DNA from 4 places in the Streptomyces sp. AgN23 genome. Region 4 is predicted to be linked to each of the others. Evidence: riboswitches for the same ligand, from Rfam matches in the RefSeq annotation. Region 4 holds a riboswitch; each other region holds the start of a gene.

The links. A riboswitch is a leader RNA that binds a small molecule or an ion and turns the genes downstream of it on or off. The one in region 4 is predicted to bind cyclic di-AMP.
Region 1: it holds a riboswitch for cyclic di-AMP, as region 4 does, so the genes downstream of both, AS97_RS25175 (M23 family metallopeptidase) here and AS97_RS19965 (transglycosylase family protein) in region 4, are expected to answer to the same signal.
Region 2: it holds a riboswitch for cyclic di-AMP, as region 4 does, so the genes downstream of both, AS97_RS20755 (C40 family peptidase) here and AS97_RS19965 (transglycosylase family protein) in region 4, are expected to answer to the same signal.
Region 3: it holds a riboswitch for cyclic di-AMP, as region 4 does, so the genes downstream of both, AS97_RS32985 (M23 family metallopeptidase) here and AS97_RS19965 (transglycosylase family protein) in region 4, are expected to answer to the same signal.

The regions. Positions count from the first base shown of each region.
Region 1 covers NZ_CP007153.1:5,823,293-5,827,462, forward strand. Annotated here, with positions in the region: gene AS97_RS25170 (PP2C family protein-serine/threonine phosphatase) at 554-1,705, shown strand; cyclic di-AMP (ydaO/yuaA leader) riboswitch at 1,953-2,122, shown strand; gene AS97_RS25175 (M23 family metallopeptidase) at 2,134-3,327, shown strand; gene AS97_RS25180 (aldo/keto reductase) at 3,509-4,170, shown strand, end outside.
Region 2 covers NZ_CP007153.1:4,832,130-4,836,299, forward strand. Annotated here, with positions in the region: gene pcrA (DNA helicase PcrA) at 1-1,233, opposite strand, end outside; cyclic di-AMP (ydaO/yuaA leader) riboswitch at 1,392-1,577, shown strand; gene AS97_RS20755 (C40 family peptidase) at 1,585-2,742, shown strand; gene AS97_RS20760 (L,D-transpeptidase) at 2,825-3,526, opposite strand; gene AS97_RS20765 (hypothetical protein) at 3,726-4,079, opposite strand.
Region 3 covers NZ_CP007153.1:7,586,797-7,590,966, forward strand. Annotated here, with positions in the region: gene AS97_RS32975 (pitrilysin family protein) at 1-243, shown strand, start outside; gene AS97_RS32980 (pitrilysin family protein) at 240-1,646, shown strand; cyclic di-AMP (ydaO/yuaA leader) riboswitch at 1,945-2,108, shown strand; gene AS97_RS32985 (M23 family metallopeptidase) at 2,123-2,917, shown strand; gene AS97_RS32990 (GntR family transcriptional regulator) at 3,139-3,894, shown strand; gene AS97_RS32995 (HPr family phosphocarrier protein) at 4,089-4,170, opposite strand, start outside.
Region 4 covers NZ_CP007153.1:4,656,835-4,661,004, reverse strand. Annotated here, with positions in the region: gene AS97_RS19975 (cytochrome P450) at 1-357, shown strand, start outside; gene AS97_RS19970 (transglycosylase family protein) at 504-1,511, shown strand; cyclic di-AMP (ydaO/yuaA leader) riboswitch at 1,767-1,934, shown strand; gene AS97_RS19965 (transglycosylase family protein) at 1,942-2,637, shown strand; gene eno (phosphopyruvate hydratase) at 2,865-4,145, shown strand.

The sequences.
Region 1 (4,170 bases), 1.2 Mb from region 4:
ACGCCTGCGCGGCTCTGACGGGCCCACAGCCTCTGACAGGCCCACAGCCTCTGACGCGCCGCAGGGCGCCCGCCGCGTGCCCGCTGAGTGCCCGTGTGCGGCCTCCACGTGCCCGCAGTGCCCCCTCCCCGTGCCCGCCGCCTGCCCGCAGCGCACGCGCGGGAGATGGGCCCGCTCACGGCGCCCGTCCGGCACCCGCTTGGCCGACACCGATTCGCCTGGCCGCCCGTCAGCCGGAAGCCTGGTGACGAAGGTGGAGAAGGCGACGAGGGTGGCGACGGCGACGCTGTGACGACGGCGACGCCGAGACGCGGCGGGACGCGGACCAGGGAAGCGAGAGAAGCCGGTGCGGGTGCGAGGGAGCAGGGCTCGTACGGGCGCCCGTACCAAGTGGCGTACGGCCTGGCCCCGGCTGAGCCGCCCGCGCACCCACCGCCGCCGCACCCGCCTGCACACGCTCATCGACACCGGCGCTGCGGCCGGTGCTGCCTCCGCCGACGCATTCACCGGCCCCACCGCGGGGCCCGGCCCGGCCGAGGACGCTCACCAGGGGCTGCTGGGCCGGGTGGCCCGTTGGGTTCCCGCCATCCTCATCCTCGGCGGCGTCAGCTTCGACCTGGCCACCCCGTCCGGCTACACCGCCTCGCCCTTCTTCGCCGCCGCCCCTCTGGTCGCCGCGGCGCTCTTCCCGCTGCGGCAGACCGTCATCATGGCCGTCATCGCCGTCCTCACGACCTGTCTGCTGGCGGAGTTTCACGGTGTGACGGACCCGACCCAGGCGGCCACCGAGATCGTCACGGTCACCACCGTGACCGTGCTGGCGGTGGCGATCAACCGTGTCGTACGCCGCAGCTACCACCGGCTCGCCTCGGCGCGCGGCATCGCGGAGGCTGCTCAGCGCGCCGTCCTGCCCGCGCCGCCCGCCCGTCTCGCCGGGCTGGAGATCGCCGCGCGCTACGTCCCGGCGGAGAAGTACGCGGCGATCGGCGGTGACCTGTACGCGGTCCAGGACACCCCGCACGGCGTACGGCTGACCGTCGGCGACGTACGCGGCAAGGGGCTGGGGGCCGTGGAGGTCGTGGCGATCCTGCTGGGCTGCTTCCGGGAGGCGGCGGAGCAGGAGACGACCCTGGAGGCGCTCGTGGGTCGCCTGGAGCGGGCGCTGCAGCGTGAGGGCGCCCGGCGGGCCGACCTGGAGGTGTTCGAGGGGTTCACGACGGCGGTGGTGGCCGAGATTCCGCGTGGCGACTCCACTCTGCGACTGCTCAACCGCGGCCATCCGGCGCCGCTGCTCATGACGGAGGACGGAGCGGTGCGCGCCCTGGAGCCGGAGGCGGCGGCGCTGCCGATGGGGATGGGGGAGTTGGCCGGGTGGCCGGACCGGGTGATGGAGCTGGGGTTCGCGGAGGGGGAGACGCTGCTGCTGTTCACGGACGGGGTGACGGAGGCCCGGGACCGCAATGGCGAGTTCTACGACCCGGCGAAGCAGCTGCGCGGCCGCCGCTTCGCCGATCCGCAGGAGCTGCTGGACGCGTTGGTGGCCGATGTCGAGCGCCATACGGACGGCGGGACGTCGGACGACATGGCGCTGCTGGCGGTCCGCCGGACCCCGGCCCGCGGGAACGGACGGGGGAACGGGCGCGACGACGGTGATGCGCACCGCACCGGCCGTACGAGGGACAGCGACGCTCCCCACCGTCCTTAGCCGACCGGGTCCATACCGTGCGTAGTCGGCCGAGCCCCCTCCGCATAACAATTGCTGCACGATCGACCCGCACGCGTTTTTGCAAACCTTTGGCCAGTGCGCCGACTCGCCCTCATATGCCCCTTCTTGAGGGTTAAGTTCATGCCAAAGGTGCGCGGATTCCTCAGAACAGCTTGGAATCACATCGCGCTCTCTATTAACGTTCGATAACGCAGCGCGGTCGTCACAACCGTCGCAAGGGCGGCACCGTGCGCCGTCGCCGAATCCCGTACGCACACTGGCAGTACCGCACCACCAGCAGCACCAAGGGAACCGGGGAACCAACACCTTGGGGTGAATCGGGTCGAACCTGACCCGTAGGAGACCTTCCTGCTCCGAACCCGTCAGCTAACCCGGTAGGCGAGAAGGAAGGAAAGGAGTGCGCCTCCGTGGCGTCCAACAGGTCTGCCCTGGACGAGGCCCCGTATCGCACACGGGGAGGCGGTTTGGGGACCGCCACCGCCTACGGCCCCGGCTTTGACGCCGGCGTCGGGATGAGTTCCGGGGACGGCTACTTCGCCCCCGACGATCGGTACCCGGATGCGGATGGGGACGCGTTCGAGGGCCCGGGTGCCGGATTCGAGACCGAGCCCTGGGAGGAGTGGAACCCCACCGAGGAGTCCATCGCTCCGGTACGCGGCCGGCACCGCGTGGCCAAGCAGCGCGGCGGGACCATGGCGCGCAGCGGCGCCGTCCTCGGGGTCGGCGTGATCGCGGCGGTCGGTGCGGGCGGCATGGCCAGCGCCAAGGACCGTCCCAAGCCGCCCATTTCTATGCCGGACCTCGGTCATGTCGCCGATGAGGTCAAGGCCAGCCTGCCCGCCGCCAAGGACCTGCCCGGCATCGGCTCCTGGATGTCGGACGACAGCAGCAGCGACCCGCAGACGGCTGCCGCCCCGCTCTCCCAGGCCGGTCTGACCAGCGAGGACGAGCAGCGCGGCACCACCGACGCGGGCGAGGCGCTCCGCGCCCGCATCCTCCAGCAGGCCGAGAACCAGCAGAACGCGGCGGACGAGGACAGCCGCACCGCCGCGGCGAAGGCCGCCGCGGAGAAGGCATCCGACCAGGCCGCGGAGGTGGCCGCCCAGCGGAAGGCCAAGGTCGAGGCCGAGAAGAAGGCCGCCGAGCAGCGGGCGAAGGAGGCGGCCGAGAAGAAGGCCGCGGCCGAGCGCCAGGCCAGGCTCGCCGCCGCGTACACCCTCCCCGTCGGCTCGTACACCCTGACCGCGAGCTTCGGCCAGGCGGGCGACATATGGTCGGCCGACCACACCGGCCAGGACTTCGCCGCCCCGACCGGCACCCCGGCCAAGGCGGTGCACGGCGGCACCATCACCCAGGCCGGCTGGGCCGGTTCGTACGGCTACCGCATCGTGCTGACCCTCAGCGACGGCACCGAGGTCTGGTACTGCCACCTGTCCTCGATGGTCGTCACCTCGGGCAAGGTGACGGCGGGCGACGTCATCGGCCGGGTCGGCGCCACCGGCAATGTGACCGGCCCGCACCTCCACATCGAGGTCCGGCCGGGCGGCGGCTCGCCGATCGACCCGATGCCCTGGCTGCGCCAGCACGGGATGAACCCCTGATACAACCCCTGATACTCCGGCGGCTCTGGCGCTCTCTCCCCCCTTGACGCCAGGGCCGCCGGTTTACGTCCCGACGGGGCTTTACGTCCCGACGGGGCCGCCCCTCAGGAACGCACGCGGGAACAACAGGCCGGAACAACAGGCCGGAACAACCCGGCCCAGCCAACCGTTGTAAAGACGTATGGCTGACCACACACAGAAGATCGGTAATCTGTCCGTTTTCCCGCTCTCCCTCGGCGGGAACGTCTTCGGCTGGACCGCGAACGAGGCCGAGTCCTTCCGGGTGCTCGACGCCTACGTGGCGGCGGGCGGCAACTTCATCGACACCGCCGATGTCTACTCCGTCTGGGTACCGGGCAACGAGGGCGGCGAGTCCGAGACCATCCTCGGCAACTGGTTCGCCTCCCGCGGCAACCGCTCCGACGTCGTCCTCGCCACCAAGGTGGGCGCCGGCTCCCCGGAGCCGCGCGGGCTGACCTCGTCCGCCATCAAAGCGGGCGTCGAGGAGTCCCTCCAGCGGCTGCAGACCGACTACATCGACCTCTACTACACGCATTACGACGACCCGTCGGTGCCGGTGGAGGAGATCATCACCACCCTGGACGAGCTGGTCAGGGAGGGCAAGGTCCGCGAGATCGCCGCGTCCAACGTCGGCGCGGACCGCCTGGAGGCCCAACTGGCCTTCTCCACTCGCGAGCGCCTGGCCCGCTACGTCGCCCTCCAGCCGCACTACAACCTGGTCTCGCGCGACACCTTCGAGGGCGAGCTGGCCGACGTCGCCGCCCGCCACCACCTGGCGACCATCCCGTACTACTCCCTGGCGTCCGGCTTCCTGACCGGCAA
Region 2 (4,170 bases), 180 kb from region 4:
CTCGTCGTGCTCGGTGTCGGCCACATAGCCGGTGATCTCGGTCCCGGCGCCGGCCTCGGTCCACAGGTTCTTCGGGCGGCGGTTCTCATTGCGCTCGATGACCGCGTTGGCCGCGCTCAGGATGGTCTGGGTGGAGCGGTAGTTCTGCTCGAGGAGGATCGTGCGCGCGGTGGGGTAGTCCTCCTCGAACTGGAGGATGTTGCGGATCGTGGCGCCCCGGAAGGCGTAGATCGACTGGTCGGCGTCGCCCACCACGCACAGCTCGGCGGCCGTGGTCTCCTCGGTGTCCGTGCCCACCAGCTCGCGCACGAGGGTGTACTGCGCGTGGTTGGTGTCCTGGTACTCGTCCACCAGGACGTGCCGGAAGCGACGGCGGTAGTGCTCGGCGACATCCGGGAACGCCTGGAGCAGATTGACCGTGGTCATGATGATGTCGTCGAAGTCCAGTGCGTTGGCCTCGCGCAGCCTCGCCTGGTACATCGCATACGCCTCGGCCAGGGTCTTCTCGAAGCCTCCCCCGGACTCCGTCCGGGAGGTGCCCCCTGTCGCCTGTCCGGCGAAGGTCTCCTCGTCGATCAGCTCGTTCTTCAGGTTGGAGATCTTGGCGCTGAAGGACTTCGGCGGGAACCGCTTGGGGTCGAGATCCAGGTCCCGGCAGACCAGCGACATCAGCCGCTTGGAGTCGGCGGCGTCGTAGATCGAGAACGATGAGGTGAATCCGAGCTTCTTGGACTCGCGGCGCAGGATGCGGACGCAGGCGCTGTGGAAGGTGGAGACCCACATGGCGTTCGCCCGCGGGCCGACCAGCTCCTCCACCCGCTCCTTCATCTCGCCCGCCGCCTTGTTGGTGAAGGTGATGGCGAGGATCTGGCCGGGGTGCGTCCCGCGGGCGCCGAGCAGATAGGCGATGCGGTGGGTGAGCACCCGGGTCTTGCCGGAGCCGGCGCCCGCGACGATCAGCAGCGGCGAGCCGGTGTGCTCCACGGCGGCTCTCTGCTGCTCGTTCAGCCCCTCGAGCAGGGCGGACGGGTCCACGACGGGCCGCGCCGCGCCGTCCCGGTAGTGGGCCTCCCGGGGCACGGGCGCGTCGAAGCCGCCGCTGAAGAGGTGATGCGGCACGTCCTCGGCCCCCTCGGGGCCGGGGTGCGCCGCATCCTCGGGCGGCGGCGGTGGCTCCTCGTTCGAAGGAGGCCCGAGGTCCGCCAGGAAGCTGTCGTCAAAAAGGCTGCTCATCGCTCCCCGAGTCTAGGCCGCCCCACTGACAGCCGATGCCCGAACATCACGAAACGGTTTCGGGCAAAACGGCCACCAGTCTTCACAGGAGCCCCACGTGTTGGCTACCGTCCTGCGTCAGGCGGCCCGGAAGATCCGTCGGCGAACCACGTCGGCACGGGCTGCCTCCGCCGAGTCCGGCACCGCCACAAGGCGCCCGGAGCCGGGGACCCGACAACGCAACACCGGGGTGAATCGGCCCGAACGGCGTGGCACGCAGGTGCCGCCCGGACACGGCCGTAGGGCAACCTTCCGTACCGCCCGAACCCGACAGCTAACCCGGTAGGCGGTCCACGGAAGGAGTCGCCTCCCTTGGCGTCGCACCGCAAGCCGCGGAGCCGGATACCGGCCCCGCTCACCGGTCACGGCCGCCGTACGGCCGTCGGGTTCACCACGGCCGCTCTCGCATCCGTCACCCTCCTCTCCCAGACGGCCAACGCCGCGCCGGGCGACCCCAAGCCGGCCGCCCCGTCGATCGAGAAGGTCAAGGAGAAGGTCGACACCCTCTACCACCAGGCGGAGAGCGCCACCCAGCGCTACAACGCCGCGAAGGAGCGGGCCGATCAGCAGCGGGGCAAGGTCGACAAGCTGCTGGACTCCGTCGCCGAGCGCACCGAGAAGCTCAACGAGGCGCGGCGCACGCTCGGCGCCTACGCCGCCGCCCAGTACCGGGACGGCGGAATGGCCCGCTCCGCCGCGACCCTGCTGTTCTCCAACGATCCGCAGGACGTCTTCGACCAGTCACATCTGATCGACCGGCTGACCGGTCGGCAGAAGCAGGCCGTCGACGACTTCCAGAAGCAGCAGGCGAGCGCCGCCAAGGAGCGCGGTAAGGCCAGCGAGAGCCTCGCCTCGCTGACCGCGTCGCAGAAGCAGCTGAAGACCCAGAAGAAGACCGTCCAGGACAAGCTGACCGAGGCCCGGCGGCTGCTGGCGAATCTGACCGCCGAGGAGAAGGCGCGACTGGCGGCGATCGAGAAGAAGAAGGCGGAAGAGGCCCGCCGCAAGGCGGCCGCGCTCGCCGAGAAGCAGCGCCAGGAGGCCGCGCGCAAGAAGCAGCAGGAGCAGCAGAACGCAGACGGCGACTCCGGTTCGACGACGCCCTCGGCCCCGGCCAACAGCTCCAAGGCGGCCCAGGCCATCGCCTTCGCGAAGTCGCAGCTCGGCAAGCCGTATGTCTGGGGCGCGACCGGCCCCAGCTCCTTCGACTGCTCAGGGCTGACGCAGGCGGCGTGGAAGACGGCCGGGATCTCGCTGCCGCGCACCACCTGGGACCAGGTGAAGGCCGGTACGCGCGTCTCGACGTCCGAACTCCAGCCGGGCGATCTGGTCTTCTTCTACGACGACATCAGCCATGTCGGCCTCTACATCGGCGACGGGATGATGATCCACGCGCCGAAGCCGGGCGATGTGGTGAAGAAGGCGCCGATCACCGAGATGCCGATCTACGGGAGCGTGCGGCCCGCGTAGGGCGCGGGGGGCCCTGCGGGCCCCTGGTATGCCGCTGCCCGGGGCCGGGGCCCCGGGCAGCGGCACCCGTCACCTCATCGGCTCAGGTGCCGGGCTTGCGCCCGTAGACGTACACGTCGTCGCCGTTCTTCAGCAGGCTCCAGTACTTCTTGGCCTCGCCCGTGCGCATATTGACGCAGCCGTGGGAGCCGGGCGGGGACCATACGCTCCCGGCGATCGAGTGGAACGCCTGACCGCCGTCGAAGAACTGGCTGTAGGGCATGGCGACCTTGTAGAGCGTCGACCAGTGGTCGATGTTCCGCCAGTAGATCTTCTTCAGCCCCGTGCGGGTCTCGAAGCCGTTCCGCCCGGACCGCACCGGCACCGGTCCGTAGACCAGACGCGAGCCGTCCTGGATCCAGCTGAGCTGCCGGGTGAGGTCGACGCAGGCGATGCGGCCCTTGTCGGTCGGGCACTTCTTCGCCGCGTTCGGGTTGTGTCCGGCGGCCTTCTGGGTGTTGATCAGGCTCATCACGCCCCAGGTGATCGGGCCCGCGTAGCCGATCGTCGGGCTGATGCCGTGGTTGACCTGGAACTTCTGGATCGCGAGACAGTCCGCCCGCGACTGCCGCCCGTCCACGGGGCGGCCCAGGAACCGCTCGGCCTGCCTCTGGTACGGCCCCACGCTGGTCGTACACGATGACGCGGCCATGGTCGCCGGTGTCACCGATCCGGCCGACCTGCCCAGCGGCCGTGCCTGGGCCTGCGCCGGACCGGCGACGGCGACCGCCAGCGGCACCGTCATCCCTGCCAGCCCCAGCACGAGGCCCGCGCGCCGGCCACGCCCACCGTGCCTGCTTCTGACTGCCCCCACTGCCCCCATGGCCACTCCTCTCGACTGCCTCGCTCTTTATCAAGACAGCTCGCGAGTGCAAACGGTTGCCTCAGGATCGCGTCGAAAAGGTGTCGGAATTGTCTGGCGATCACCTCAGATGATCAGCTCGTCAGGTCCACAGCACGGCGATGAAAATGTTTGCCGTTGTCAAGGCGCCCACCGCGCCGAAGGCGGCAGACTCTACCTTCTCCTCGTCGCGCTTCACGTACACCAGGCCGAGGACCACGATCAGCAGCGCCAGCTTCACACCGATCTTGATGTTGTTGACGCCGTTGTCGTCGGCCTGATTGAGCCCGACCAGCGCCGCGCCGGTCACCAGCATGGTCAGCGCGCCGTGCAGCATCGCCGGGGTCATCCGGGCCATGCCCGCGCCCATCGCCTTGAGCTGTGAGAAGAAGCCGCCGAGCAGCGCGCCGATGCCGACGATATGCAGGCCGACGAACACGTGAATGAGTACGTCCATGACTCCGGAGACTAACCGCGCGCATATCATCACCCGGCACTCGGGTGGGCCCCTATCGACACTTCGGTCACGACCGCCCCACACTCCCGAC
Region 3 (4,170 bases), 2.9 Mb from region 4:
GGCGGCCGGGCCGACGAGCTCTGCCGGTACGCCGTGCTCTTCGGCGACCCGCAGCTGGCGCTGACCGCCGTGGAGCGGGTGCTCGACATCACCGCCGAGGAGGTGCGGGCCGTGGCCGCGGCGCGGCTGCGCCCCGACAACCGCGCCGTGCTGGTCTACGAGCCCGTCCAGGGCGCCGAGGACGCAGCCGACACCGCCGAAGCCGCCGAGACCGATGCAGCAGAAGGGGAGGCGGCCCAGTGAGCGACGCCGTCACCGCGACCATGACCTTCCACCCGCGGCCCAAGGGCGGTGCGCCCAAGCCGTGGGCGTTCCCGGCCCCCGAGCGCGGTGAGCTGTCCAACGGCCTTACCGTGCTGCGCTGCCACCGCCCCGGCCAGCAGGTCGTCGCCGTCGAGATCAATCTGGAGGCGCCGCTGGACGCCGAGCCGACCGGGCTCGAAGGCGTCGCCACGATCATGGCGCGCGCCCTGTCGGAGGGCACCGACAAGCACGACGCCGAGGAGTTCGCCGCCGAGCTCGAGCGCTGCGGCGCCACGCTGGACGCGCATGCCGACCACCCCGGCCTCCGCGTCTCCCTGGAGGTCCCGGTCTCCCGGCTGCCCAAGGCGCTCGGTCTGCTGGCCGACGCCCTGCGCGCGCCCGCCTTCCCCGACGGCGAGGTCGAGCGGCTGGTGCGCAACCGGCTGGACGAGATCCCCCATGAGCTGGCCAATCCGGCCCGCCGGGCCTCGATGGCCCTCTCCGCGGCCCTCTTCCCGGCCGAGTCGCGGATGTCCCGGCCGCGCCAGGGCACCCAGGAGACCATCGAGGGCATCGACGCCGCGGCCGTGCGGGCCTTCTACCAGGCGCATGTCCGCCCCTCCACGGCCACCGCCGTCATCGTGGGCGACCTCACCGGGGTCGACCTCGACGGGGCGCTCGCCGACACCCTGGGCGCCTGGACGGGCGGGGCGGGCGCGCCGCGCCCGGTTCCCCCGATCGTCGCGGACGACCTCGGCCGTGTGGTGATCGTCGACCGGCCGGGCGCGGTGCAGACCCAGCTGCTCATCGGGCGCGTCGGCGCCGACCGCCATGACCGGATCTGGCCCGCGCAGGTGCTCGGCACGTACTGCCTCGGCGGCACCCTCACCTCCCGCCTCGACCGTGTGCTGCGCGAGGAGAAGGGCTACACCTACGGGGTGCGCGCCTTCGGCCAGGTGCTGCGCTCGGCGCCTCCGGCGCCCTCGGGTGGCTCCGCGGGCGCCGCGATGCTGGCGATCAGCGGCTCGGTGGCCACCGAGGTCACCGGTCCCGCGCTGGAGGACCTCTGGAAGGTGCTGCGCACGCTGAAGGAGGAGGGGCTCACCGACGAGGAGCGCGATGTCGCGGTGCAGAACCTGGTGGGCGTCGCCCCGCTGAAGTACGAGACGGCGGCGTCCGTCGCGGGCACTCTCGCCGACCAGGTCGAGCAGCACCTTCCGGACGATTTCCAGGCGCAGTTGTACGCCCGCCTCGCGGAGACCGGCACGGTGGAGGCGACCGCCGCGGTGGTGAGCGCCTTCCCGGCGGACCGGCTGGTCACGGTGCTGGTCGGGGATGCCTCGGCGATTGAGGAGCCGGTCAGGGCGCTGGGCATCGGCGAGGTGCGCGTCATCTCCGGCTGAGCCGCCCGGAGTTGGCCGATTGGCCGGATCCGGCCGAGGAGCCGACGCCCAGGTCGGCTCACTGGCGATGCGGGTTCACCGACGATCCGGCAGACGGTCCGGTCAACGAGTTCACAACGGAAGGACCCTGGCCCCCGTAAGGGTGCCGGGGTCCTTCCGTCATGCCCGATTTGCGGGAGTGACAGCTTGTTTGGTTTGTGGGGAGAGCAACAAAAAACCGGAACCGTTTGGTGATCGAAAGCGGGCCCGTTTAGCGTCAGTCCGGCTGTTCGCCAGCAACCCGCCGCACCCGCGGCACGGACAGTCATCGCCGAGTCCCCGTACGGCGCGAGCCAGGGGAGCCGGGGACCCACACGTCCCCAGGGGTGAATCGGGCGCCTTCCCCGGCCGGGGGAGGAGTCCGTAGGAGACCTTCCTGCTCCGAACCCGTCAGCTAACCCGGTAGGCGAGAAGGAAGGAAAGGAGTGCGCCTCAGTATGGCGTCCACCCGCACTGCCACCGGGAAACACCGCCGCACCACCAAGGTCAACGTCCGCACCGGCGCGAACGTCGTGGGCATCACCACCGTCGCCTCGGGTGTGGTCGCCGGGATCACCGGACAGGCGTTCGCGGCCGACACGGCCCCCAGTCCCCAGCAGACCGGTCTGACCCAGGCGATCGTGATCGGCGACGGGATCGCGGACCACATCGAGGACCAGGCGCAGGCCCAGGAGACCGCCGCCGAGCAGGCCGCTGCCAAGGCCAAGGCGGAGGCGATCGCCCGCCAGGAGGCCGCCAGAAAGGCGGAGGCCGCGGCGAAGAAGGCCAAGGCCGAGCGCGAGGCCAAGGAGCGCGCGGCGCGCGAGGCCGAGCGCAAGCGTCTCAACACCTTCGAGTCGCCGATCAGCGGCTCCTACGTCTCCACCGGCTACGAGGCGGCCAGCGGACTGTGGTCCTCCGGCAGCCACACCGGCATCGACTTCCACGCCTCCTCCGGCACCTCGGTGCACTCCGTGGGCATGGGCGAGATCGTCGAGGCGGGCTGGGGCGGCTCCTACGGCAACAACGTCGTCATCAAGATGAACGACGGCACCTACACCCAGTACGGCCACCTGTCGTCGATCAGTGTCTCGGTCGGCCAGAAGGTCACCCCCGGGCAGCAGATCGGCCTGTCGGGCGCCACCGGCAACGTCACCGGGCCGCATCTGCACTTCGAGGCCCGCACCAGCCCGGACTACGGCTCGGACATCGACCCCCTGTCGTATCTGCGCTCGCACGGCGTCAACGTCTGACCCCGGGGGACTCCGCTCACGTCCGACCCCGCGAGACTCCGAGAAGGCCCCGTCCACCGGACGGGGCCTTCGGCGTGCCGCCGCCCGCTGACCAAAAAATATCCATGAAATGCACCCCGCCATCGGAAATGACGTCCGATGGGAATAGAGTCGTTCAACGCGCGTTCCATGGATGCGTTTCGCGGGTATTTAGGCGGAGGTTCGACAATGTGGGACCGGAAGTGAGCGGGGATACGACCGCCGTCCAGGGCGGTCGCCGGATTTCGGCGCATGCGGTGTGCACGGCGATTCGCGACGACATCGTCTCCGGCACCTATCAGCCCGGCAGCCGGCTCACCGAGGAACTTCTCGCCCGGCGCTACGGCGTCTCGCGGGTGCCGGTCCGCGAGGCCCTGCGCACCCTGGAGTCCGAGGGCTTCGTGACGACCCGGCGGCATGCGGGGGCCTGCGTCGCCCAGCCCTCCGAGCGCGAGGCGGCCGATCTGCTGGACATCCGGGCGCTGCTGGAGCCGCTGGGCGCCGCGCGGGCCGCACAGCGCCGCACCGAGGCTCATCTGAAGGTGCTGCGCGGGCTGGTCCGGCTCGGCCGTGAGCGGGCCCAGCACGGCCGGCTCGGCGAGCTGCGGCCGTTGGGCGATTGGTTCCACGAGACGCTCGCCCAGGCGTCCGGCAGCCCGAGCCTGGCCGCGATGCTCGTCCAGCTGCGCCGCAAGACCGCGTGGGTCTACGCGGCCGTGCCCGCGCCGCAGCCCGCACGGCCCGGGGGTGCCCGGCGCCCCGACCCCGCAGCGCGGGCCGTGGAGTCCTGGGCGGAGCACGGCGCGCTGGTGGACGCGGTGGCGCGTGGCGACGCCGACCGGGCGCGGGCGCTCGCCGCCGCGCACACCGAGCGCGCCCTGGCGGAATACCGGCTGCGCCGCCCCCTCCCGGTGAGCGCTTCGAAACATTCCGTCAACACGGCGAGCGGCCGGAATTAACAGCGATCCCGTATACAACTCTCGGGAATTCTCCGCGTGGTTTCGCGGCGCCCGGTTTTCGGTCCGCCGAGTCCGGGTGGAAACGGAAAAACAGCGGGGCCGCGGTGGCCGTAATGGTCACCGCGGCCCCGTCGTGCCGAACCCTTGAATCACACGGGAATCACATAGGAATCACATGTGAATCGGACGGTGGATCAGACGGTCTCGGGAAGCTCCTCGAGGCCCTCCGCCACCAGCTTCGCCAGCCGGTCGAGCGCGACCTCGGCATCGTCCGCG
Region 4 (4,170 bases):
GCCACCTGGCGGTTCGCCATCGAGCCGCTCACCCTCGCGGGGCAGCGCATCGCCGAAGGGGAGCCGGTGCTGGTGGTGCTCGCCGCGGCCGACCGGGACCCCGAACGGTTCGCGGAGCCCGATGTCCTCGACCTCACCCGCCGCGACAACCAGCACCTCGGCTACGGCCACGGCATCCACTACTGCCTCGGCGCCCCGCTCGCCCGGCTGGAGGCGCAGACCGCGATCGCCACCCTGCTGCGGCGCCTGCCCGGACTGCGGCTCGCGGCGGATCCGGAGGATCTGCGGTGGCGCGGCGGGCTCATCATGCGCGGGCTGCGCACGCTCCCGGTGACCTGGAATTCCGCGGACCGCTGAGGCGTCCAAGCCCCGTACGTACGGACATTGGTGACGAATGATCAGTCGTGTGACCTCGGCGTGACCTGGGATACATCGGCTTGTGATGATCGAGTGCCCTCGCTATGTTCACCGGCAACCGAGTTCGCCATAGAGAGGGCAATCGCATGCGTTCCGGTAATGGTCGACACCGTCGCCCCCGTCAGGCTCCGGCCATCATCGTCGCGGCGGGGGTCACGGGGGCGAGCATCGCCCTGCCCCTCTTCGGGGCCTCCGGCGCCCAGGCCGCCGACACCGCCACCTGGGATCAGGTCGCCGAGTGCGAGAGCGGTGGCATGTGGAGCGCCAACGAGGGCAACGGCTTCTACGGCGGACTGCAGCTGACCCTCGACATGTGGAAGGACTACGGCGGCACGGAGTACGCCCCGCGCCCCGACCTGGCCAGCCGCTCCCAGCAGATATCCGTCGCCCAGTCGATCCTCGGCGACCGCGGCCCCGACGCCTGGCCGAGCTGCGCGCTGGGCGCCGGGCTCACCGACGGCGGCGGCGCCCCCGATGTGAACCCCGGCGGCACGGCCGCCCCGGATGCGGGGACGGGCCGGGGCGAGGCGGGGGACCGGGGGCGGGACGGCTCCTCCTCGCCGGAGGCGGACCGTTCGGGAACGTCCGACAGGGCCGGTAAGCCGGATTCGTCCGGATCGACCGAGGGGCCGGAGGCCCCTCGCACCTCCAAGTCCCCCGACGGGCTGGACGGCTCGGCGTCGGACACCCCGACGCCGGACGGTTCGGCCTCGGATGACCCGGCGTCGGACGGCTCGGGCGACTCGGCATCGGGCGGCTCGAAGGGGTCCTCGGCGGATCCCTCCGCCGACCCCTCGCCCTCCGGCCGCCACCGCGGCGCCCCGGACGCCGGGGAGCGGGGCGAGGGCGGCGATGCGGCGGACGGGCAGCCCTCCGGGCGCCACGCTTCGCGCGACGCCGCGGACCGCGACCAGAGCCCCACGGACGACGCTTACACCGTTCGCCCCGGTGACAATCTGTCAGGGATTGCCGAGGACCGGAATGTGTCCCGAGGTTGGGAAGGGCTCTACGAGAGCAACGAGGAGCTCATCGGAATCGACCCCGACCTGATCATCCCTGGTCAGCGACTTGACCTCGCCATCAGGGAGCAGTGATTCGGGGGGAATTGCCCGATCTGGTTCCGATGAGACATACATCTCGTCACAATTTCCGGGCCGCACCTCCTGTCCGATCTCTCCTCACCCGGCCCTACCTGCGCCGATGTGGGCCGGGTGAGATCAATTACAACCCCATTCGCTGCCATTGGGGTGTTTGAACGTTCTCGGGAGGTGTGTTTAACGTCTTTCCGCTCGCCACCGCGAGCACCGTCGATCGTCACGCCGAATCCTGCCGGCGGTCGGGGGGAATCCGACGCGTCAGCGCCGAAGGCAGGAGCGGGGGACCCAAGGTAGGTGCCGAGTGGCCTGTGGACACGGGCTCGTCGGCTAGGGGTGAAGCCGGGAGCGACCATCGCGACCGGCCGGGCAACTCACGTCCGAACCCGACAGCTCACCTCGTAGGCGTCGGTGAGGAAACGAACCAACGATGCTGAAGTCCAACGGGAAGCACCGCCGTCCCTCCAAGGCCACCCGTATCGCCGCGCTCACCGGTCTCGCCGGTGCCGCCGTGGCGGCGCCCCTCATCGGGGCGACCTCCGCCTCCGCGGCCACCAGCTCCCAGTGGGACCAGGTCGCGCAGTGCGAGGCCGGTGGCAACTGGTCGATCAACACCGGCAACGGCTACTACGGCGGCCTGCAGTTCTCGAGCTCCACCTGGGCCGCGTACGGCGGCACCGCCTACGCGCCCACCGCGGACAAGGCCAGCAAGAGCCAGCAGATCCAGATAGCCGAGAAGGTCCTCGGCAGCCAGGGCAAGGGTGCCTGGCCGGTCTGCGGCAAGGGTCTGACCTCCGGCGGCAGCCCGTCCGCCCCCTCCGCCCCCTCCGCGCCCTCCGGTTCGCAGGACCAGCCGTCGGCCTCCACCAAGTCGGCCCCGGCCGCCCAGCCTGCCCAGCCGAAGGCGCAGCCGCACTCCGCGCCCGAGCGCGCCGCGCGTGAGCAGACCCGTGGCCCGATCAAGAAGGGTGACGGCGAGTACAAGGTCAAGTCCGGCGACACCCTCGGCACGATCGCCAAGGAGCACCACGTCAAGGGCGGCTGGAAGAAGCTCTTCAAGCTGAACGACGACATCGTGGAGAAGGCCGACCTGATCTACCCGGGCCAGAAGCTCCACCTCGGCTGAGCCACGGTGAGCACCTGAGAGTCGAGCCCCGGTCGGGCGTGCCGCCCCTATGGCGCGCCCCACCGGGGCTCCCGCATTTCCCGATTGACCAGAAATCTGGATATGTGATGCAGAATATGGCTTTTTATGTCACGCCCCCGTCTCGCGGGGCGGGCGAACGCGGGGTGCAGCCCTCCCGGCCCGTTAGGCTCGTGCTGCTACCGCAGACCCATACGAAGGAGAACCTCGTGCCGTCCATCGACGTCGTCGTAGCTCGCGAGATCCTCGACTCGCGAGGCAACCCCACGGTCGAGGTCGAGGTTGGCCTCGACGACGGCAGCACCGGCCGTGCCGCCGTTCCGTCCGGCGCCTCCACCGGCGCCTTCGAGGCCCTCGAGCTCCGTGACGGCGACAAGAACCGCTACAACGGCAAGGGCGTGGAGAAGGCCGTCCTCGCCGTCATCGAGCAGATCGGCCCCGAGCTGGTCGGCTACGACGCCACCGAGCAGCGCCTGATCGACCAGGCGATGTTCGACCTGGACGCCACCCCGGACAAGTCCTCGCTCGGCGCCAACGCCATCCTCGGTGTCTCCCTCGCGGTCGCGCACGCCGCCTCCGAGGCGTCCGACCTCCCGCTCTTCCGTTACCTCGGCGGGCCGAACGCGCATCTGCTGCCGGTCCCGATGATGAACATCCTCAACGGCGGATCGCACGCCGACTCCAATGTGGACATCCAGGAGTTCATGATCGCGCCGATCGGCGCGGAGTCCTTCTCCGAGGCCGTGCGCTGGGGCGCCGAGGTCTACCACACCCTGAAGTCCGTGCTGAAGGAGCGCGGCCTGTCCACCGGCCTCGGCGACGAGGGCGGCTTCGCGCCGAACCTCGGCTCCAACCGTGAGGCCCTCGACCTGATCCTCGAGGCGATCAAGAAGGCCGGCTACCAGCCGGGCCAGGACATCGCGCTCGCGCTGGACGTCGCCGCCTCCGAGTTCTACAAGGACGGGTCGTACGAGTTCGAGGGCAAGTCCCGCACCGCCGCCGAGATGACCTCGTACTACGCCGAGCTGGTCGACGCGTACCCGCTGGTCTCCATCGAGGACCCGCTGAACGAGGAGGACTGGGACGGCTGGAAGACCATCACCGAGCAGCTCGGCGACAAGGTCCAGCTGGTCGGCGACGACCTCTTCGTCACCAACCCCGAGCGGCTCTCCCGCGGTATCGACAGCGACACCGCCAACGCCCTGCTGGTCAAGGTCAACCAGATCGGCTCGCTGACCGAGACCCTGGACGCCGTCGAGCTGGCCCAGCGCAGCGGCTACAAGTGCATGATGTCGCACCGCTCCGGTGAGACCGAGGACGTCACCATCGCCGACCTGGCCGTCGCCACCAACTGCGGCCAGATCAAGACCGGCGCCCCGGCCCGCTCCGAGCGGGTGGCCAAGTACAACCAGCTGCTGCGCATCGAGGAGATCCTCGACGACGCCGCGGTGTACGCGGGCCGCTCGGCCTTCCCGCGCTTCAAGGGCTGACCTGCGTACGTCCCCACGTAGCAGA